Regions from separate parts of the Peribacillus sp. NJ11 genome, predicted to be linked through region 2. Evidence: riboswitches for the same ligand, from Rfam matches in the RefSeq annotation. Region 2 holds a riboswitch; the other holds the start of a gene.
The links. Region 2 has a riboswitch for S-adenosylmethionine ahead of mmuP (S-methylmethionine permease). Riboswitches for the same ligand answer to the same signal wherever they lie in the genome.

Region 1 (11,407 bases), 700 kb from region 2:
TGAGGATCAAAGTTGTGGATATTTATGTGTCGGAATTCAGAAACAGGGAAATACGAAGGCCCTGTTTGAAACTGCTGAGAGGAATAAGGTCGATTACATATTGGAAGAAGATTTGTCATTGAACGAAATGGATGAAACCAAGCAGCGGATAAATGAATTCGTTAAGAAAAATGACTTCATTATTCTTACATTATGTACGGACGTTATTGATTCAGCCTACGCACCTGGGGTAAGTGCACCCTCTCCGTTTGGACTTAATCCGAAATTGGTCCGTGCGATTATTAGGCATGTCGTATCAAATGAAAAGATCCTCTCCTTTGATATCTCGGAAGTGAATCCTTCGTTGGACGAAAATAATAAAACGGTTACATTGGCAGCACATTTAATAAATGAGGTTTTGCTGAATTTTAAATAATAAATGGACATGGATTATGGGTAACTCCCACGGAATAACAAGAGGCATTCCTCATCGACCTTTTTGCTATCCCCATTATCATCACCGGTAAAAATTTGTTGAAGTGAAAAACCTGTTGACCAGACTGTCTGTGATCATTCATGGACAGTCTTTTTTATGTATATGTAAATAGCGGTGTACTCCTATATAGACTCATCATTAGTGGATTAACTACGACTCTACTAAAGGTCAATAATGATACTTGTGGGTTTTTGGTTTATAATAACAACCATCTAGCCTAATGAGGGGGATCCTATGAATGAATATAATGTAACGGTCAGGAATGGCAGTACCTTAATTTTGTCAGAAATCATTAAAGCTGAAGATGAGAGAGAAGTCCTGGGCACACTTTTGATTTCCAGCGAATTATTTAATCAACCATTTACCGACATCAGGATTTTAGAACGCTGATTTGTACCTGCCCGTCCTATTTGTTACACTGTAATAAATCCTAAAACGGTAGGCGATATTATGTGCGGACGTTTCACGCTTTTCACGGACATTGAAGAAATAAAAGAACGGTTTAATATTCAAGGACCTTTTGATGAAGAATACCAATTCAGCTACAATATTGCACCTTCCCACTCCGTGCTATCCGTCATTAATGACGGAGCAAGGAATCGACTTGGATATCTTCGGTGGGGACTCATTCCTTTCTGGGCAAAAGATGAAAAACTGGGCTACAAAATGATCAATGCCAGAGCGGAAACCATTGCTGAGAAGGCAAGCTTCAAGAATGCGTATAAGAAGAAACGATGCTTGATAATCGCTGATTCATTTTATGAGTGGAAGAAGGAACCCAGGCGAAAAATACCCATGCGAATAAAGCTTAAAAATCATGCGCCATTTGGAATGGCAGGTCTCTGGGAATCCTGGAAATCTCCAGAAGGAATCAACATCTATTCGTGCTCAGTTATAACAACCGTTCCTAATGAGCTAATGACCAGCATTCATGACCGCATGCCTGTCATCCTTAAACCTGAAGATGAAAAAGATTGGTTGAATCCATCCATTAATGATCCTGCCTTTCTACAGCAGTATTTAAAATCATTCGATTCTGAACAAATGGAAGCATTTGAGGTATCGACTGATGTGAACTCAACTAAAAATAATTCACCAAACCTAATACAACAAATTTGCTAAGAGGTCCTTTGACCTCTTTTTATTTTAGTTCCGTCCAGACAAATGACATTATTTGAGATTTCATCCAAATATCACAATTAACCCAAATACCTTATTTACTGTACATGTAAAAGTCCGTTTAAAATATTAAGGTCCACATTTGAAATACTTTTAAACTAAACCTTGCGAAAATACATAAAATGCTGTACTCTTATATTTGCTTTTCAATAAGGCTTTCGATGTCACTTTCCGAGAGTGGACAGAGGTAAACTTGGAGCGGTTATAGCAAGTTACCAGCCTGCTTCTTTTCTCTTGGACACCGGTGCATTTGATAATATCATTATATAATTTAAATCTTCTTATCAAGAGAGACGGAGGGACTGGCCCGAAGATGTCTCGGCAGCAGACTTTAATAGGAGTGCTGTGCCAAATCCAGCAGGCTGATTTTTGCCTGAAAGATAAGGAGGGCGTTTTTTATAAATTAAAAGACCTCTTCTTGTTGTGTTTAATGGAAGAGGTCTTTTTTATGCTGAAAGTATTTTTAGCTATAGCTTCCATGAAGGTGTTATTTACGAAAAATGTTAGAAGAATAAGTGCTGTGACACATGTCATGGGAAAAATAAAAAGAGGTGTACATCATGAGTGCAAACAATAAAGGGAATCCGTGGGCATTGATCCCATTTGTCGTTTTTTTGATTTTATTTATAGGGTCCGGAATCATTACAAAAGATTTTTATTCTTTTCCGGTGATTGTAGCGATTTCAATTGCATCGGCAGCTGCATTGGCAATGAATCGGAAAGAGTCTTTCAATCAAAAGGTTGAAATTTTCTGTAAAGGCGCCGGGGATGCCAATATTATGTTAATGGTTATCATTTTCCTTTTGGCAGGCGCTTTTGCCGAAGTTGCAAATGGCATGGGGGCAGTTGAATCTACGGTGAATCTTGCCTTAGCGGTTTTTCCGCAAAATCTATTAATGGTAGGGATTTTCATCATCGCTTGCTTTATCTCTCTATCCATGGGGACGAGCATGGGAACGATTGTAGCACTAGCACCTATTGGGGTGGGAATTAGTGAGCAAACCGATATTTCGCTTGCCTTTTCAATGGCGGCCGTTATTGGTGGTGCGATGTTTGGGGATAACCTTTCCTTCATTTCAGATACGACAATCGCTGCAGTTCGTACGCAGGGAACGAAAATGAAGGATAAGTTCAAAGTGAATTTTTTCATTGTTTTACCTGCGGCCATCATCACATGTGTCATCCTTGGAATTTTAACAATGGGTGAACAAGCTGCCATCGCTCAACATTCTTATAATTGGGTGAAGATCCTTCCGTATCTTTGTGTATTGATCACTGCATTGGCAGGTGTCAATGTGTTCCTGGTCCTATCCATCGGAATCGTATTTGCCGGAATTATCGGCTTGGCGGATGGAAGTTATCAACCGTTGGGTGTCATTCAAAAAATCGGAGAAGGGATGGCGGGAATGTATGAAATCTCTTTCCTGGCCATTTTAATCGCAGGAATGGTAGCTGTAATCAAGCATAATGGCGGTATCGATTATCTTCTCCACCTCGTAACCCGAAACAGCAAAACTAAAAAAGGGGCTGAATTCAGCATTGCCGGGCTTGTTGGTTTGACGAACCTTTCCACGGCAAATAACACGATATCAATTATCATTGCCGGGCCACTTGCCAAAAATATTGCTGAAAAGTATGGAATCGATCCGCGTAAATCGGCGAGCTTACTTGATGTTTTTGCATGCTGCATTCAGGGGTTAATTCCATATGGGGCACAACTGCTTGTTGCAGCTGGGGTAGCACATATTTCTCCGTTAAGCATCTTGCCGTATTCATATTACCCAATACTAATTGGCCTTTGTGGAGTCATAGCCATCTTGATTGGTTATCCGCGATTTCAGCCGGTAGATAAAGAAACGAAGAAACGTACTTCTTAATAATGAGAATAAGCATGAAAATAAACCCTGAATCATTAGATTCAGGGTTTTACTTTGTAAGGTGTATGGAAACATTGGTGAAAAATAATTAAAAAGAGCGATGTACCCTCGATCTTCCATCAGTTTAAGTGTTATCAATGTTTAGGAATTACGATTCATATTGATTAACCCAACGCATAATGGTTGTGTGAGCTAGTCGTTATGAATAGAGGACAACACCAACTAAACCAGAAAGAATAATGACATAGGCTGGGTGCCAGCGTAATTTCAATAGGGCAAATAACGATAATCCAAAAACGAGTAATAAGCTTATCGTATGCCATGAAAAGTTCAGGGCTATCAAATGATTGGAAAGTGCAAAGCTGATAGCTGCAAAGAGGATTAAACTAGTGACAACGGGTCTTAATCCATAAAACATCGATTGAATAACTGGATAATGATTCAATTTGCTGAAGAAGGTGGCTATAACGGTTACGAGTATAATGGCAGGAAGCAAGATTCCGAGAACGGATGATATGGCTCCTGCTAATCCAGCAGTCGAATAGCCTACGAGAATGGCACTATTAGTGGTGATAGGCCCGGGAGACATGCCGGAAATAGCGATTACATCGGTAAATTGTTGCGTCGTCATCCACCCATGCTGTAAGACTTCCGATTCTATTACCGGAATCATGGCGTATCCGCCTCCAAACGATATAAAGCCTATAATAAAGAAGGTGCTAAACAACTCCCACAATTCCATTATTATACATCACTCACTTTCTTGAAAATTAGTTAGATCGTTTATTCCTATAACCTTCAGAAAATAACTTTGATCTTTCATGGAACCTATATGCCAGCACCCATGAAGTATTCGAAATCATTTTCTTCTATTTTCTTTTCTTTTCGGTCCATCTTGACATCGAAACCTAATTTCCTCTTAATAGAGATGGTCACAATACCTGTTATAGCTCCTGCTAATATAGCCAAAACAGGGTGAACGAAGAAAAGGACTGGGATTCCAACTATCAAAATACAGAAAGTTGATTTGTCAACAATAGCCGTTTTTCCTATCTTGATAGCCGCATATGCGATGATGGCCACTATGGAAGCTCTAATCGATATGAAAGCGGATTCTATCTTCGGATTATCGTGAATGAAAAAATACAAAATGCCGAGGAGTAGAACAATTAAACATGTAGGTAATGAAACACCAATCATGGCTGCCATTGCGCCCTTCATTCCGGCAATTCGATGGCCGATAAAGGTGGCGGAGTTAATGGCGACAGCTCCCGGTACGGATTGAGATAAAGCAAAAACATCCGTAACTTCTTCGCTTGACAGCCATTTTCTCTTCTCCACTACTTCTTTTTCGATTAAGGGGATCATCGCAAAACCGCCTCCGAATGTCACAGGTGCCATTTTAAAAAAGGTCCAAAATAATTGGAACAGTGTTTTCCATTGTCCTTTCATTGACATCCTCACTTCCTTTGCTGCTCTGTTTAATTCTTATCATTAACATATCAAAGAAAAAGGACTGGGTAAATTGCAACAAAATCATCGGGTATAACAAAACGTTATACCCAGAAACTTTATCCGTTTTATATAGAATTTCACCAAAGAATGAATAGGTCCACCTAATCAGGGGAAATAGCGTCGTTTTCCCATTTCACCATTTAGCTATATGATGCTATCATTTTATTAAACCATTTAAAGACAAGGAGGTCGGTTTCTTGAAAATAGAAAATCTAAGAATGTTTTGTTTAGTGGTGGATGAAGGAAGTATAAGCCAGGCAGCGAGGTTAAGCTTCTTATCTCAACCCGCGGCAACAAGACAGATTCATCAATTGGAAAATTTTTATAATACTTTGTTATTCGACCGTGAGGAAGGGAGGCTGAGAGTGACGGAAGCAGGAAAGTTGTTATACCCTTTTGCAAACGCTATTGTAAATGACTTTAACCATTCAAAAGTAGTGATTCAGCAATCAACTGGCGAGTACAATGCTAACCTCATAGTAGGTGCATCCTTGACAATCGGCGAGTATTTGTTGCCGAGCTTGCTTGGGAAATTCAAAAAACAACAGCCTGAAATAAAAGTGACATTAACGATAAAAAATACCCCCCGGGTTCTTGAGGATTTATCAAACGATGTCATTGATTTGGCCTTGGTGGAAGGACTTGTGGAAAACACCGATTTTATTGTAGACAAGTTCGCCGAAGACGAATTGATATTGGTTTGTCCATTTGACCACCCATGGAAAGACAGAAAAGAAATCCAGCTAGAGGAATTGGGAAATGAAAGGATGATATGGCGTGAATCCATATCAGGGACACGACTTATCGTAGAAAACATGTTAAGGGAGCATGGGGTTTTAGAAAAAATAGAAAGCTACATGGAGATTGGTAGTACTCAAGCGATAAAAAGTGCGGTTGAGGCTGGACTTGGGATCAGCATTTTGCCAAGGTTGACGGTTGCCAGGGAATTGGAACAAGGTTTTTTGCGGGAAGTGGGTATTTCCAGAATAGATATAACAAGAAATCTGTGGCTGGTCAGGAAAAACAAGCGTTTTAATAAAATAGGGGTGTCAAATTTTGTGGAATTTCTTCGATAGTGAATGAATTACGTCACCTCTCATCGTTTGGTTACATTTTAAGTGAAAATTTTGGTAGGTGACAAAGTGTTCAAATAATTTTTGAAAACAGTTTATTGGCAGCGTTTTCATGGTTTTGGTTAACGATGTGGCTGGGACTATGGATGCCAGGTTACGTAACTAGAATTGCAGAGATGAAATTGGGATATAGCGTATTGAAAACAGGCATGGTCTTGGCTTCCATCACGATTTTCATGCCCCTACCTGGATAACCATCGCTCAAAGCATGGCAAAAGGCTGTGCCTATACTTTTTTAATGACTAGCCTTCAGGTTTTAATGTAGGTACTTCCTGGCCGATCAGGATTAATGACGAGCCAAAGCGCATCGTTTATGAATATAGCAGGGAGGCCATTTATCACTAGTGTGCTTGACAATCGCATACGAAAACGTATCACTTGGTTTTGTGTATTCCTTCTTTTTTGCCGCGGGCTTTCTTCTAATTTTTAGAATTGAGTTCTCAATCTTCGTTAAACCAGCTTAAAGGTTCAAATTAGTAGATGCAAAAGCAAAGACTTCTACAATATAAAAAGTTAGAGGTTTTTACATTGGATAAAGGTTTTTCTCAATAGAGAGGGGCCTTTTTGCATTTTGATATACAGCTTACGCACCTTTATATGAAATGTATAACAAAATGGGGCATTACATATTTTCTATAGAAAAAACTATCTCATAATATCTTTATGTTCAAAATATACCGGAAATTAAGTATGCATGTATGCTTTTTAGCTTCCGAGCCATAGCTAAAAAGCGAATTGTATTAATGGATACAAGTGGATTTTATATAAATAAAATTGAAGTTACTATGAAAAATAGTAAATTTACTTAATGACAAATCAATTATAAAATAAAGTTACATTATTCTAAATATTTAAAAAAATAGAAGAATTATCGTTTCAATATAAGGAAGAAATTACAACTTTGATATCTAAAAACTCAAAAGGGAAAGGGGTATGGAATGTCTAATAAATCTTTTATTAAAGGAATTGTTTCCGTTCCATTTGTTTTTGTTTTACTAGTAGGACCTTCTGTTACAAATGCTGCGCCCGATATGCCAATGCCCGCAACACATTCAACAATTTCAGCAAATAAGGCTGTTTATAAACAGTTGGATTTTACAGATAAGGAAGATTTCGAAAATGCACATAAGGGATTTATTTCACCTTTAAATATGAATCCAATTAAAAATTCAAAAGGTAACGTAGTATGGGATAGCAATCGATATTCATTCATCAAAGAAGATCAGCCGGCAAGTTATACTGTAAACCCTAGCTTGTGGAGACAGGCTCAATTACAAAATATAACGGGCTTATTTAAAGTTGTAGATGGAGTTTATCAAGTTCGGGGACAGGATTTATCAGTGCTTACCATAGTTGAAGGAAGAACAGGATTAATCGTTTTGGATACACTTTCTACAATTGAAACAGCCAATGCAGCCATGGAACTGTATTTTGAACATCGACCCAAAAAATCAGTAAGTGCAATAGTTATTAGTCATAGTCACGCGGATCACTTTGGTGGTATAAAAGGCATTGCTCAATACGCTGAAAATCCAGCAAAGGTGCCCATTATTGTCCCAGAAGGATTTAACCAAGAAGCGCTAAGTGAGAACATTCTTTTAGGTAATATAATGTCTCGGCGTGCAGGCTATATGTTCGGAAATCTTTTACCTGCAAATGAAAAAGGATTTGTAACTTCTGGTATTGGCCCGGGATTAAGTAACGGAACTTTTAGCTATTTACCTCCAACAATTGAAGTAAAGGATGATATTCAAACGGTGGAAATAGACGGAATAACATTTAAATTTTTATTGACGCCGGATTCAGAAGCTCCATCTGAGATGCATTACTATATCAATGATTACAAAACTTTGGTGGTAGCCGAAAATACCGGACACACGTTACATAATATTTATACATTAAGGGGAGCTAAAACCAGAGATACCTTAAAATGGGTAAAGGCACTTGATGAAACAGTTGATCTGTTTGGAAATGAAGATATAGATGCTATGGTTACCGCCCATACATGGCCTATATGGGGGAAAGACCGTGTTCTGGAACAGTTGGAAAGTCAACGTGATTTGTACAAATATATTCATGACCAAACCATAAGATTAGCTAATTTAGGTCTCACACCAGATGAAATCGCGGAAAAGTTAAAGCTTCCTGAAAAGTTGGATAAAGTCTGGGCCAATCGGGGGTATTACGGAACATTGAAACACAACGTAAAAGCGGTGTACAACTTTTATTTAGGATATTTCAACGGTAATCCATCCGACTTGGATCCATTACCACAAGTGGAATCGGGAGATAAATATATAGAATATATGGGTGGGGAAAAGAAGGTCATCAAGCGGGCAAAACTTGATTATAAAAAAGGGGAATATCGCTGGGTTGCTCAAGTCTTAAAGCATGTAGTCATGGCCAATCCCAAAAATACAGAAGCAAAAAATTTACTTGCTAAAGCTTATGAGCAATTAGGATACTCGGCTGAATCTTCTGTGTGGCGTAACTTCTATCTTACCGGCGCAGATGAGTTAAGGAATGGTGTGGCAGACTCGAAGGGAAGTGGCGGAATGATGAATCTCGATACGCTTCTCAATATGCCAATGGATGATTTCCTGAAATTCTTATCCATTAAATTAAACGGAACAAAAGCGGAAAATAAAAAAATGACATTCAATATGACATTTACAGATTCGAAAACTAATTACATGATTGATCTGGATAATTCTGTGTTAAATTTCAAAAAAGGGAAAATGGCGTCCACCCCTGATGCAACATTAACTTTAGATAGAATAACCTTCTATCAGATTGCTCTAGGACGTGAAGATTTATCCAAAATGGAGGCGGCCGGGAAAGTTTCCATTTCCGGTAATAAAGAAAAATTCGAAGATTTCTTGTCTTTGCTGGATCAATTTCAACCAAAGATTAATATCGTTACTCCGTGATAATCTATCACTTTATATTCTGTAAGCAGGATGGATCGGTGACCAATATCTGTACCCACGAGTCTAATATATAGTCTCGTGGGTTTGAATGTATCAATTAATCCTGTAGGCTTCCAGTTTCGTTTTAATAAATTCATTCATTGTTTATTAATGAATGAAACGCTCCTAAAAGTCACAGAACAAAAATCAATAACCATAAAAAGAAAAATTTCAAGTCTTGTAATTTGAAAGGAATTGTAAGCGCTTCCTGTAAGGGGGGAGTTTTGTGAAAATATAAAAGATGGAGTGATGGGGAATGCAGCTGTATGCAAGTAAGAAACGAAAATTAATGATTAGCGGCCTTTTATTTGTTGGAATGATTTTAAGCTTTTTTGATCGTGTTGCCATAAATGTCGGTATTATTCCAATTGCAGATGAGTTTCATCTCAATACGTCCCAGACAGGTTTTTTAATCAGTATATTTTTTATTAGTTACTCTCTCATGCAACCGCTTGGTGGATGGATGACCGATAAGTACGGAGCCAGAGTCATGGTTACTGTTTCTTTATTCAGTTGGTCTTTGTTCACGGTAATGTCGGGGTTTGCTTGGTCATTTATGTCTTTATTATTCATCCGTTTCCTGTTCGGGTTAGGTGAAGGGCCTTTCTATCCTGCCAGTATGTCCACTATAAGAGATAACTTCCCGGAAGAAGAACGGGGCCGGGCAAATTCGTTTTTCTTGTCTGCCCAGAATATTGGCGGGATATTAGGTACTGCACTTGCCGCTTCCATGGTGGTGGCTTTCGGTTGGAGGGGCATGTTTACCATTGCCGGAATTATAGGGATATTAATTTCTTTCGGAATTTGGTTCATTCTAAAGCCTCAAGAAACTCAAGAGGTTAAAAAAGACAAACCGAAACAAAAAAAGGTTGCTCTGAAACTATTATTTAAAATCGAAAACATTTGGAAACTCATAACTTTCAAGTTTATATCAAATATTATCAACTATGGTCTGATCACTTGGATGCCTATATATTTGGTTAAGGAAAAAGGGGTTGATTTAATAGCCGCCGGGGGTTTATTGGCAATCCCTTATATTTTTGGTTTCTTGATGTTTAATGTAAGCGGTTGGCTTCTGGATAAGCATATGGCTAACCGGGAGAAGTATCTTGCCGCTGCAGGTGCTTTATTATCGGCAATATTTCTCTTTTTAATGTCTAACGCCACGTCTATAGCACTTATCATCACTTATCTCACTCTCAACTCCGTAGCGCTGTCCTTCTTTGGAACCGTTCTATACACGATCATTATAAAATACTCACCAAAGGAACTTACGGGCTCTGCCTCCGGACTCGTAACTTTTGCCGGTCAAATTGCAGGTGCGGTTTCTCCTTTAGCCCTCGGTTTGATTATCAGTTTGTTTAATGACTCCTATAATGCAGCTTTCCTGTTTTTGGTAATAACGGCGCTATTGGGAACGGTTGTTGCCGTATCTATTAAAAATAATCGGGCACAGCCAGCTAAAGAATACGAAAAAACAACTACCATAGTTTAAAACTAGGAATGGAGCCCTGCTTTGGTCAGATATTGTGATGGGTTCTGATTCTCCTTCTCTATAATTGAAAGGGCTTTCCGTTAGAGGTATTATATTTGTATTAGGATAGAAGGAGAATGAACCATGAATATTGAACAATTGGAATATATCATTAAGGTAGCCGAGGTTAACTCGATTTCCACGGCTTCAGAAAGCCTTCATATCTCTCAATCTGGAATCAGCATGGCCATTACGAGTTTGGAGAAGGAATTAGGTATAAAAATCTTCAAGAGGTCACGATTAGGAACCATTCCTACAGAAGATGGAAAGGAAATCATCCAGAAAGCTCTTGAAGTATTAAGCAAATTGGAAGAAATAAGAGACAGTGCCCAAATACATTCAGATACGATGGAAAAAGAGTTACGCCTATCATCTACACAAGGTTTATTTCTTACGGTTTTACCTAAATCATTAGCGTTATTTAAGAAGAAGTATCCCGAGGTGAAAATTATGATTGAAGAGAAAGGGGGACAAGAGATAACCGAAGATATACTGAATTATAAGATAGACATCGGACTATTAAATATTCCAAGGGTTAAACCGAAAGAAAATGAGTTGGAATTTCAGCCCCTAATGGAAGCAAAAGTGATTGTGTCGGTCAGTAAGAATTCCCCTCTAGTGAACCGGAAAAGCATAACCCCACAAGAGCTGCTGGACCAAGATTTAGTCGTCTACAATGGACCGAGAATGAAGACATTTATTAAAGAATTTTTTACTCTTTACGG
Region 2 (11,407 bases):
GCTAGGTACGGTATCCAAGTAAATGCGATAGCACCTGGATTTTTCCCGACTAGGATCTCAAAGAATATTCTTGAAAATTCCAACTATGACATATTAGGTAAAACTCCTGCGGGCCGGTTTGGCAACGATGATGATTTAAAGGGAGCTGCCGTATTTTTAGCCTCAAAGGCTTCTGACTATATGGTTGGTCATGTTTTGATCATTGACGGGGGAATATCGGCAGCAGTATAAACGGAGGAGAAGGAAGGAAGATATATATGGCGGAAAAATCAAATTTTTTTAAAGGACTTAAACTGATAGGCACACAAAAAGAGCAGCAGCTGAATGATAAAATCAAGGGTTTGCTAAATAATCGTGAATTAATAGAAAGAATAAGCGATAATGCACAAATGCAGATTCCAAGAATAAATAGGATGCAGGAAGAATCAGAAAGAATGTCCATCATCATGAATTATCCAACAAAAAAAGATGTGGCGAGTGTAGCGAAATTAATCATCCAGCTCGAAGAAAAGATTGATAGGTTAGAAGAGCTGGTCTATACACTTGTTGAGGATAGAGAAGGGACTGCTAAAGGTAATTCTTCATTACGCAATAAACGGAATGCCAATTCATCGCGCAGTATGAAAAAGAAATCAAGATTGGAATCCAATGAAATGGAAGGGAGTAAAAAAAGGATATCGGATTTGATAAATAACTCTTTGTTGTTAAGTGCACAGTTGCCTGAGGTCGATTCAATTGGACAGGGGAATTCAAATGGCTAAGCGGAAAGTGCCGAAAAATCAATCCGAATCCATAACTAAATGGAGACATTTTATGGATATTCCCAATCAGCCAATGCCTGAAGTGGGACTGACGCCGAAAATAGCGGTGTGGAAAAAAAATAAATCAACGCTTTGGTATTATCCGTCAGCACAAAAAAAATATGATGTACCGGTTTTTCTTATATATTCACTAATCAATACTCCTTTGATTCTTGATTTGTCCCCAGGGAATAGTTTAATAGAATCTTTTGTAAATGAAGGTTTTGATGTGTATTTGCTTGATTTTGGAAGCCCGGGGTTTGAAGATGGTGAAATATCGATCGAAGATTATATCATCGATTATATTCAAAAAGGGGTGCAGCGTGCATTACGCCACTCTGGAGCATCAGAAATTACAGTTATGGGGTTTTGCCTCGGCGGTACAATAGCCGCAATATATGCTGCCATTGCAAACGAGCCAATCAAGAATTTGATCCTCTCCGTTACACCGGTAGATTTCAGTGCCTCAGAATTTTTTGATAAATGGCAGGAAGCGTTAAAGGAAGGTACCGCGAATTTTGACGAGACGATCGATATTTATCAAACGATCCCAGCCAGTGCAGTCAAATATGGAATCCGGTTAATTACATCTCCAATCTATTTATCACCCTATTTATCTTTATTGAATCAAGCGGATGATGAGGAATACGTCCAAAATTGGCGCCGTTTCAATGCTTGGGCTAATGGGCATGTACCATTATCCGGAGCAGCCGCAAAACAAATAACCAAAGAACTTTTAATGAAAAATAGCTTGGTTAATGGTGGTTTCAAGGTAAGGGGAAAAAAAGCAAAGCTATCAAAAATTAATGCTAGTGTTTTGGTCATAGCTAGTAAGTATGATCGACTGGTCCCACAGGAAATGATTTATCCGGTAATGGAGCATTTAACATGCAAGGATAAGACATTCAGTCTACTGAAAAGTGGACATGCTGCAAAACAATATTCGGGTGAACTCCCATCTTATTTGAAGGAATGGCTACCAGGGCGTTCTTCCCCAATTCAATAGGTTACTAGGGGGGGCGAAATGTACGTTTTGAACGACAATGAGTATAATAAAATCATGCCGGTTGTAGAATTTATGGGCTTTGCGTCATTGATATTTTCAAAATTCTTTGCGACATTCCCAGATTATTAAAGTGAAATAAAAGTAAGGGCTGGCTCAGTATGTAGAGCCGGCCCTAATGTATTATTGATAATATTTCACTCGTTCTTCAAGTGGTGAGACGGCTTTATCGCCAGGCTCTGCAGTGGGTTTTCCAAAAGGCATCTGTGCGATGAGTTTCCAGTCGCGTGATATATCCCATGTCTTTCTCACCTCGTCATCGATTAAAGGATTATAATGCTGAAGACTTGCACCAAACCCCTCAATTTCCAAGGAAGTCCATACGACAAATTGTAAAATGGCAGATGATTGGTTAGACCAAATCGGGAAGTTTTCGGCATACGTCTTGAATTGTTCTTGAAGCCTTTCTATAATGGCCTGATCTTCAAAGAATAAAACCGTACCATAACCATTTATAAATGACTTCATTTTTTCTTCCGTTTTTTCAAATTCTTTGTCACCGACTGCTTTTCTTAATGTTTCCTTTGTGATATTCCATAATTGGTCGTGGCTTTTCCCGGTTAAAACAATCACTCTTGCACTTTGTGAGTTGAAAGCGGAAGGGGAATATTGAACGGCATGATCGATAACTTCCTTAATCCTTTTATTAGGGACGACAATTTCCTTACTAAGGGAATAATATGAGCGCCTATCTTCAATTGCACTTGAAAAATCTTTAGCCATATATCACACCTCCATTAATTATACCGACTTATTTTGACCTGATATTATTATTTTATTAAGTGAATGGTTTGAAATATTTGAATCAAGAATGGTTGACAAATATATAAATGTCGTTTATCTTTAATTCAAGATATTTTTATTAAAAGTGTTGTGTATAACAGATTAGATACCTTGAATTCGAGATATTATTGGCGGATAATTCATCTCCTTAAGGGGAGATTTATAAAGATAGGAGTGGTACGGATGGAATTAAAAGGATTACATCATGTTTCGGCGATTACAGCTAGAGCGGGAAACAACTTTGAATTTTACACGAAAGTATTAGGGATGCGATTAATCAAAAAAACGGTGAATCAAGATGATATTCGTGTGTATCACTTATTTTATGGAGACCAAATTGGTTCACCGGGAACGGAACTGACATTTTTTGAAATTCCCAATGCTGCCCGCACTCATGAAGGAAACAATAGTATTTCAGAAATTTCTTTACGGGTGAGGGATGATGAAGCACTCGAATATTGGAAAAAACGGTTTGTGGAATCCAAGGTTGATCATGATGAAATATCAACCCGTTTTCAAAGGAAGGTTCTTTCTTTTAAAGATCCTGAAGGGCAAAGGCTTCTTCTTGTTTCCGATCAGGATAATAAAGGCGTTCAAGGAGGGTTACCATGGGATGGAAGCCCGGTACCGCAAGAGTTTTCCATACTAGGATTAGGACCAGTTAAACTTACTGTACCCAATATTGAACAAACGCAAAGCGTTCTTACCGAAGTATTGGGGTTCAGGAAATCAGGCACATACCCATCCTCAATTAGGGGGCAAAATCCGATTGTCGTTTACGAGACAGGTGAGGGAGGAACAGGAGCGGAAGTCCATGTCGAAGAAAGGAATGACATTCCCCGAGAACGATTGGGGAGAGGCGGAGTACACCATGTTGCCTTCCGGGTGGATAATGAAGTAGAACTGAGAAAATGGATAGAGAAAATTAGTGAATCGAAATTCGTGAACTCGGGATATGTGGACCGCTTTTATTTTCGTTCACTATATTTTAGGGAGCCGAATGGCATATTATTTGAATTAGCGACTGATGGACCTGGTTTTGCAGTGGATGAAGCAGAGGAGCACCTAGGCGAGAACCTCGCACTGCCACCATTTTTAGAATCGAAAAGAAAAGATATTGAATCGAATTTAAAACCCCTGAATACTAAATCAACAAATTAATCAACGGGAAAGGAAGTAATCGGCATGAGAAAGCAAAATGCAGGAATACATCATATAACCGCAATTGTAGGCAATCCTCAAGAGAATGTGGATTTTTATGCTGGAGTATTAGGGATGCGTATGGTGAAGAAAACTGTTAATTTTGATGATCCAGGCACCTATCACTTATATTTCGGAGATGAATCAGGTTCACCGGGTACTATCATCACTTTCTTTCCTTGGCCTGGGGCATACCGAGGGACAATTGGCTCTGGACAAGTGGGGATTACGACATATGCCATTCCGGAAGGTTCAATGGGCTTCTGGGAAATGCGTTTGGGTAAATTTAATATAGACTTTGAAAAGTCATCACGTTTCGGTGAGGAATATCTGAAATTCCAAGACCCACATGGTTTGCAACTTGAACTGGTTGAGCGTAAAGAAGGTAAAAATAGCGAGTGGTCATTCGGCGGTGTACCAGCTGATAAGGCGGTCAAGGGATTCGGCGGTGCTGTATTATTGACGTCAAAACCGATCAAAACGATGGAACTATTAGAGGAAGTGATGGGCCTGCAAAAGATCGGGGAAGAGGACGATTTCATCCGCTTCAAATCCACATCGGACATCGGAAATTTAATAGATGTTAAAAAAACCGTTTTGCCAAATGGGAAAATCGGAGTAGGAACTGTCCATCATCTGGCATGGCGTGCAAGCGATAATGAAGATCATAAAGAATGGAGAGAACATATCGGTAACAATGGCTATGGCGTGACCCCATTTACAGACCGTCAATACTTCGATGCCATTTATTTCCGGGAAGATGGAGGCATACTCTTTGAAGTTGCCACAGATCCACCTGGCTTTGCTCATGATGAGACGAAGGAAACGATGGGTAGTAAATTGATGCTCCCGCCATGGCTGGAAGAAAAAAGGGGAATCATGGAGAAAACGTTACTGCCGGCAGTGCCGAGAGTACTAGAGGAGGATAAATGATGAAACATATTTTTCAAAAAGGAAGTAATCCAGAAGCTCCGGTACTTTTGCTTTTACATGGTACTGGAGGAACGGAATCAGATCTCTTGCCATTATCGGAAATGGTTTCACCGGGTTCATCCGTATTGAGTGTACGGGGAAATGTACTTGAAAACGGAATGCCTCGTTTTTTCCGCCGGTTAGCTGAAGGGGTTTTTGATGAAGAAGATTTGATTTTCCGTACGAATGAGCTTAATGACTTCTTGGAATTAGCGTCCGGACAATATGACTTCGACCGTGACAGAGTGGTAGCATTAGGTTATTCTAATGGTGCAAATATAGCGGCAAGTTTGATGTTCCATTTCGAAGGGGCACTACAAGGAGCGATTCTTCATCATCCAATGGTGCCTAGACGAGGGATTGCTATGCCGTCACTCTCAGATATACCTGTATTTATTGCTGCAGGTAAAAACGATCCGATTTGCCCGGCAGAAGAAACGGATGAACTTAAACAACTTTTATTGCAAGCTGGTGCTTCGGTGGAAGTTCACTGGGAAAATTACGGTCATCAGTTAACACGTTCAGAGGTCGAGGCAGCAGGTTCATGGTTTCATAAGAACTTTATATAAGAATGAAAGAGGGAATGAAGATGATTTCAGTAAATCCTGAAGGTCTGACTGAACGGGAAAATTATAAGTTTTTGACTGGAAGCATTATACCGAGACCCATAGCTCTGATTACGACACAATCCGAAACCGGTACCATCAATATAGCGCCGTTCAGCTTTTTTAACATAGTCAGTTCCAATCCTCCGATGATTTCCATTTCTGTTCAACGGAAAGAAGGAGTTTCAAAGGACACTGCACGAAATGCAATTCAATCAGGGGAATTCGTTGTTCATATCACTGATGAAAATAATGTTGCTGATGCAAATCGAACGGCCAAGGAACTCCCATCGGATGAAAGTGAATTGGGCCTGACCAATTTCACGACGGCTGTTAGTGATAAGGTATCCGTACCAGGATTGCAAGAAGCGAAGGTACGCTTTGAATGTACATTAGAGCATGCGATTCCATTGGGAGGTTCCCTAGATAAACCTGGTTGTGATTTATTGATAGGTAAAATAGTCTGCTATCATATAGAGCAAGATATTTACCATAATGGCCGAATTGACCAGAATGGGCTTAAACCTGTAGCAAGATTAGCGGGTCATACTTATACAAAACTAGGGGAATTATTTGAAATGGAACGACCTTAAGTGATAAGAAAGAAAAAATGGCGTCATCTTTTAAGATGTCGTCATTTTTTTTATACCAAAATTATTTCCGGTTAGCATTATCTGCAATTCTACGGTGAGCGACTGTACCAAAACAAGCAATCATGCCGGAGGTGACAAAATAGTCCGAATGTAAAGGGAATTCTTTATATTCCAAAACAAAACTTGACAATTTTTTCATAGATTGATAAAGTTATAAAAAATTAATTTCTTATCCAGAGAGGTGGAGGGACTGGCCCTATGAAACCTCAGCAACAGGTCTGCTAAGACACTGTGCTAATTCCAGGGGGTGAAACCTTGATAGATAAGACCGTACGTTTTTATTTGTCAGTAGCGCACTCTTTTTAGAGTGCGTTTTCGTTTTTTTCTGGATGCAGGATAAAGGAGAGTATGAATGGAGAACAAAAGGAAACAGGAATTTCAAAGGGAAATGAAAACACGGCATTTAATCATGCTATCGCTTGGCGGGGTGATTGGAACAGGTTTGTTCTTAAGTTCGGGTTATACGATTCAGCAGGCTGGCCCGTTTGGCACCATCCTTTCGTATCTGATTGGAGCATTAGTGGTTTATCTAGTCATGCTATGTCTAGGTGAACTGGCAGTACATATGCCCGAGACAGGTGCGTTTCATAGCTACGCAGCCAAATACATCGGACCAGGGACAGGGTTTACAGTAGCTTGGTTATATTGGTTAACCTGGACTGTTGCACTAGGTTCGGAATTCACGGCTGCAGGATTGTTGATGCAGCGATGGTTTCCATCAATCAATGTCTGGATATGGAGTGCTCTATTTGCCATATTGGTCTTGGTATTAAATGCTTGGACCGTTAAGTTTTTCGCTGAATCCGAATTTTGGTTTGCGTCTATAAAGGTAATTGCGATTGTGATATTTATTATTTTGGGAGCAGCGACAATGGTAGGTTTTATTCCAATGACTAACTCACAACCAGCACCGCTATTTTCCAATTTTACAAGTGCAGGTTTATTTCCGAATGGTGCTTTTGCCATTATAATGACGATGCTTGCGGTGAATTTCGCATTTTCTGGAACTGAATTAATCGGAATTGCAGCTGGAGAAACTGTGAATCCAGAAAAAACGATACCAAAGGCAATCCGCATGACATTATGGAGATTGATCATCTTTTTTGTAGGAACCATCGTTGTATTATCCGCATTATTGCCTGTTTCGGATGCAAGCGTATTAGAGAGCCCCTTTGTTGCAGTTCTTGAACGAATTGGAGTGCCATATGCAGCGGATATCATGAACTTTGTTATTTTAACTGCCATTTTGTCTGCTGCAAACTCAGGTCTATATGCCTCTTCCAGAATGCTTTGGTCCCTTGCAGATAAGAAAACGATATCACCAATATTTGCAAAATTAACAAAAAGAGGCGTTCCGATAAATGCAGTCATTTTCAGTATGTTGGGTGGTGGTTTAGCCTTGTTCTCGAGTATTATTGCACCGGATACGGTGTATATCGTCCTTGTATCCATTTCGGGTCTAGCCGTGGTTGTAGTTTGGATGAGTATTAGCGCTTCACAGTTCCTATTCCGAAGACGTTTTATAAAAGAAGGAAATTCAGTAAATGATTTGGCTTATCGTACACCATTATATCCGTTCGTACCAATCGTTTCTTTCATGCTTTGTCTTGCTTCATGTATAGGAATTGCCTTTGATCCTACACAACGGATAGCACTTTATTGTGGTATTCCATTTATTTTGTTTTGCTATGGAACTTATTATATTACACAATCTTCAAAGAAAAGAGGAGTAAAACCATGAAGAATAAAATAAACCCAATTGACGCTATTTTACGAGATCATTCAGTCATGATTCTGGACGGAGCTCTAGCTACAGAGCTCGAGCGGTATGGATGTGATTTGGACGATCCCCTGTGGTCTGCACGTGTATTACTTGAAAATCCAGAAGTGATTTATCAGGTTCACTCTGCATATTTTCGTGCTGGAGCGGACTGTGCGATAACTGCAAGCTACCAAGCCACCGTTGAAGGTTTCTCCCTGCGTGGGATACAAGAAAAAGAGGCCATGGAGTTAATTCGGAAAACGGTGTTACTCGCAAGGAAAGCAAGGGATGATTATTGGAAGGATGAAACGCAAACAAATAGACCTAAGCCATTGGTTGCTGCATCAGTTGGACCTTATGGGGCGTACCTTGCAGATGGTTCAGAATATGTAGGAAACTATGGTGTTTCAGATGAAACCTTAGTAGAATTTCATCGCCCAAGAATATCAGCTTTGATTGAAGCAGGTGCTGATCTCCTAGCATTTGAAACGATTCCATCCCTTCAAGAAGCAAAAGTATTGGATTCATTATTGAAGGATTATCCAGAAGTGTATGCTTGGCTATCCTTTTCTTTGAAAGATGAGAAAGCGATAAGTGACGGTACATTGCTGGAGGAGTGTACGAGGTTGTTTGAGGAAAGTGAGCAAATTGCAGCGATTGGCATTAATTGTGCACCAGTATCAGTTGTCACGGAAGCTATCAATGTGTTGAGTGCAAACACGAAAAAACCAATTATTGTTTATCCGAATTCTGGTGAAACTTATAATCCGGATACCAAAACATGGCATGGTCAAGAATCTTGTAACAAGTTCGACCTGAAATCCGAAGAATGGCACCATGCAGGGGCACGTTTGATTGGAGGTTGCTGCAGAACGGCACCTCATCATATTGAAGAGATTTCAAGAAAGTGGCGACCATCCGAGGTGGTATCCTCATAGCCTTTTTTCTGGATTTCAAAATGTTTTTATTAGCTATGTAAGAAGTGGGAAAACCCTCCCTCTCGTCTTGTCAAAAATAAAAAGAACAGGAATCATCTTAATCAGGCGGTTCCTGTTCTTTTTGTCTCTTTATTCAGATTTGAGTTATTGGAAGGAAAGGGAGAATTGCTTATTGTTTCTAGGGGCTTCTGAAATAAGTGATTCGTTTCATGTATGCACTTGACCGAATTGCGCCTACTTAACGGTGGTTGCGGATTTTGCCGCTTGATTGCCTGGATCATGATGTACAATTAGACGAATATTGAACGAGAAAGGAGGGATTTGGAAATATTAGTTGCTATCTCTCGGGATTTAGAGAGGAATGAATCCGATTTTGCAGCAGGTTCAGATTCACCTTTACTTATTTAGCCAAACTGCTTAAGGCAACAATGAAAAACAGCCTTCATTAAAGCAAGAAACAATGAAATATGAGTCAACCTAGAATGAAAGTTCCTTATTAATAAAATGATTCACGATCAGTAAAAAGGGAAATTAAATCATATTTTTTTTACGCTTGGGAAAACTAAATAAACAAGAATAGAAAGGAGAGAATGAATATGAGTCGTGGTAAAAATTTTAATCACAAAGAAAAAGGACATCCAGGGAATTTACCTAATAATAGAATAAGCGAAGAGAAAGAACATAGTCGACAATATGAACAGATTGAGGATATTGTCACACATGAAGCTTTTAAAAATCGTGAAAAAGAAGACGAGATGCCTTAATTAATTGGGAAGCAGTATATAGTTTAGTCATTTTTAAATATCGCTCATAACATAGTACTAGCAAGGTATTGCAATTATTATTGTTTGCTTAAGCAATTTCCCATTCTAGTAAGGCTTATAAAATTTCGCTTTCCGAAAAACAGCACATGAATAATAACGTTTGTTCCACTTCATCATGATGGTTCCAACATTCAGCTTCGTATTTGCTTTTAAAGATTTCATTAATTTCCATATATGGGATTGGGAAAAAACCATGAGCTTTGCTATGGTTTTTTCTTTCATTGCAAATAATAAAGAGGGAAAGTCGGAGTGGTTAAATGTAAATAAGCGTATAAATGGAGGAAAAAACGGAAGAATTACAAAAAATTCTGTTAAAATTTTTTGTAAGAAGAGTGGAAAACAGGATAAAAATAATGGAGGATCTATGATAATACGACTTTCTTCTATTAAATGATAAAAACCTCCAACTTACTTTCTCGGGACATTAGTTTTCATTGCAGAGCCCAGACCAGTTAGTAGTATAATCTATTGGTACACATATTCTCTTGTCATAAAAAATAGCGATCATTTTAGTCATGAAAGTGCGAACTTCAATAACTAGGACAACTTATCCTAACAAAAGTTAAGGGAGTTCATGTTCTTAAAAGAATCCATCAAGCCTACCATATCCTAATTTTCCAAGTAAGTTAAAACCCAACTATCAGGTGATAGTGCAATAAGTCCACTTTATAACTATAAGACCCTGCTTTATGTCATACGGTTATGTCCCTCATAAATGCTGCAGGAAAATAATAATGTCCGCAATTTGATTTCGTATATTTGTTGCTAATTGAAAGGTTATATCAGATTCCACTTACCAAAACTTAGCCCAATGGCTCTTTTGTTTTATTAAGTTTATCTCGATTTACTTCCACTTCTCGCTTAGCTCTAATAAAAGCAATAAATTGAATCGTTTCTTCTTCAGAAAGAGAAATTCCATCGACAGAAAGCTTCATATTTGATAAATCGGTTAATTCCAAGACCTGAAGTGATTCTGTGGAAACCTCTTTAGGCAGAGAAGCTGGATAATCTACTCTACCTAGAAGATAATCGGTGGATGTATCATATAAGCCGGCTAATAAATTAATCGTTTCTAATGAAGGGCGGCGGTGGCCCGATTCGTAACCTGCATAGGTACTCTTGGCGATTCCGAGCCTGTCAGCCGTATATTGCAAAGACCACCTTTTGCACTTCCTTAATGTAGTTAATCTATTTAATATCATTTTTATTACTCTCCTTTTATATAAATCCATTATACCATCATATGACAATAAAGTGTACGCGTAATGAATAACTTTAGCTTGATTTCACTCTTGAACAGAACTATAATTACATGTGATGTACGCGTAACATGAACATTTACAATGAATACATCCTTTCTGAGATGCTTAGAATGATTGGGATACAGGGAGGCTTTATAGGGGGTAGTAAATTGGAGGAATTGAAGTCAAAAATTAAGAAGTTGATGTTAATTACTACCGGTGGTACAATTGCATCGTTAGAAGGGGAAAATGGACTGGTTCCAGGGATGAAAGCTGACGAAATTTTAGGTCACCTTCCGGGATTGGATTTATGTCAGATTGATAGTAAGCCTTTGATGAATATCGATAGTACAAATATGCAGCCGGAAGATTGGACAGAAATGGCTCAATCCATCCATGAGCACTACCATGATTACGATGGCTTTGTGATCACCCATGGGACAGATACGATGGCTTACACTTCAGCTGCGCTCTCATATATGTTACAAGATTTAGGGAAACCAATTATTATTACAGGTTCTCAAATCCCAATTGCCTTTAAAAAGACGGATGCCAAAAGAAATATC

Region 1: another riboswitch for S-adenosylmethionine. It lies ahead of QUF86_RS21240 (Na+/H+ antiporter NhaC family protein); the one in region 2 lies ahead of mmuP (S-methylmethionine permease).

What each region holds. Positions count from the first base shown of each region.
Region 1 is NZ_JAUCFO010000001.1:4,320,829-4,332,235, reverse strand. Features, by position in the region: gene hutG (formimidoylglutamase) at 1-415, shown strand, start outside; gene QUF86_RS21250 (hypothetical protein) at 710-865, shown strand; gene QUF86_RS21245 (SOS response-associated peptidase) at 926-1,597, shown strand; SAM riboswitch class I at 1,933-2,041, shown strand; gene QUF86_RS21240 (Na+/H+ antiporter NhaC family protein) at 2,215-3,531, shown strand; gene QUF86_RS21235 (chromate transporter) at 3,731-4,273, opposite strand; gene QUF86_RS21230 (chromate transporter) at 4,360-4,989, opposite strand; gene QUF86_RS21225 (LysR family transcriptional regulator) at 5,244-6,122, shown strand; gene QUF86_RS21220 (alkyl/aryl-sulfatase) at 7,118-9,109, shown strand; gene QUF86_RS21215 (MFS transporter) at 9,405-10,643, shown strand; gene QUF86_RS21210 (LysR family transcriptional regulator) at 10,767-11,407, shown strand, end outside.
Region 2 is NZ_JAUCFO010000001.1:3,617,536-3,628,942, forward strand. Features, by position in the region: gene QUF86_RS17925 (SDR family oxidoreductase) at 1-231, shown strand, start outside; gene QUF86_RS17930 (hypothetical protein) at 258-761, shown strand; gene QUF86_RS17935 (alpha/beta fold hydrolase) at 754-1,806, shown strand; gene QUF86_RS17940 (nitroreductase family protein) at 1,987-2,586, opposite strand; gene QUF86_RS17945 (ring-cleaving dioxygenase) at 2,830-3,807, shown strand; gene QUF86_RS17950 (ring-cleaving dioxygenase) at 3,832-4,779, shown strand; gene QUF86_RS17955 (alpha/beta hydrolase) at 4,779-5,387, shown strand; gene QUF86_RS17960 (flavin reductase family protein) at 5,408-6,016, shown strand; SAM riboswitch class I at 6,243-6,345, shown strand; gene mmuP (S-methylmethionine permease) at 6,429-7,817, shown strand; gene mmuM (homocysteine S-methyltransferase) at 7,814-8,776, shown strand; gene QUF86_RS17975 (hypothetical protein) at 9,373-9,540, shown strand; gene QUF86_RS17980 (hypothetical protein) at 9,794-9,994, shown strand; gene QUF86_RS17985 (helix-turn-helix domain-containing protein) at 10,404-10,802, opposite strand; gene QUF86_RS17990 (asparaginase) at 11,033-11,407, shown strand, end outside.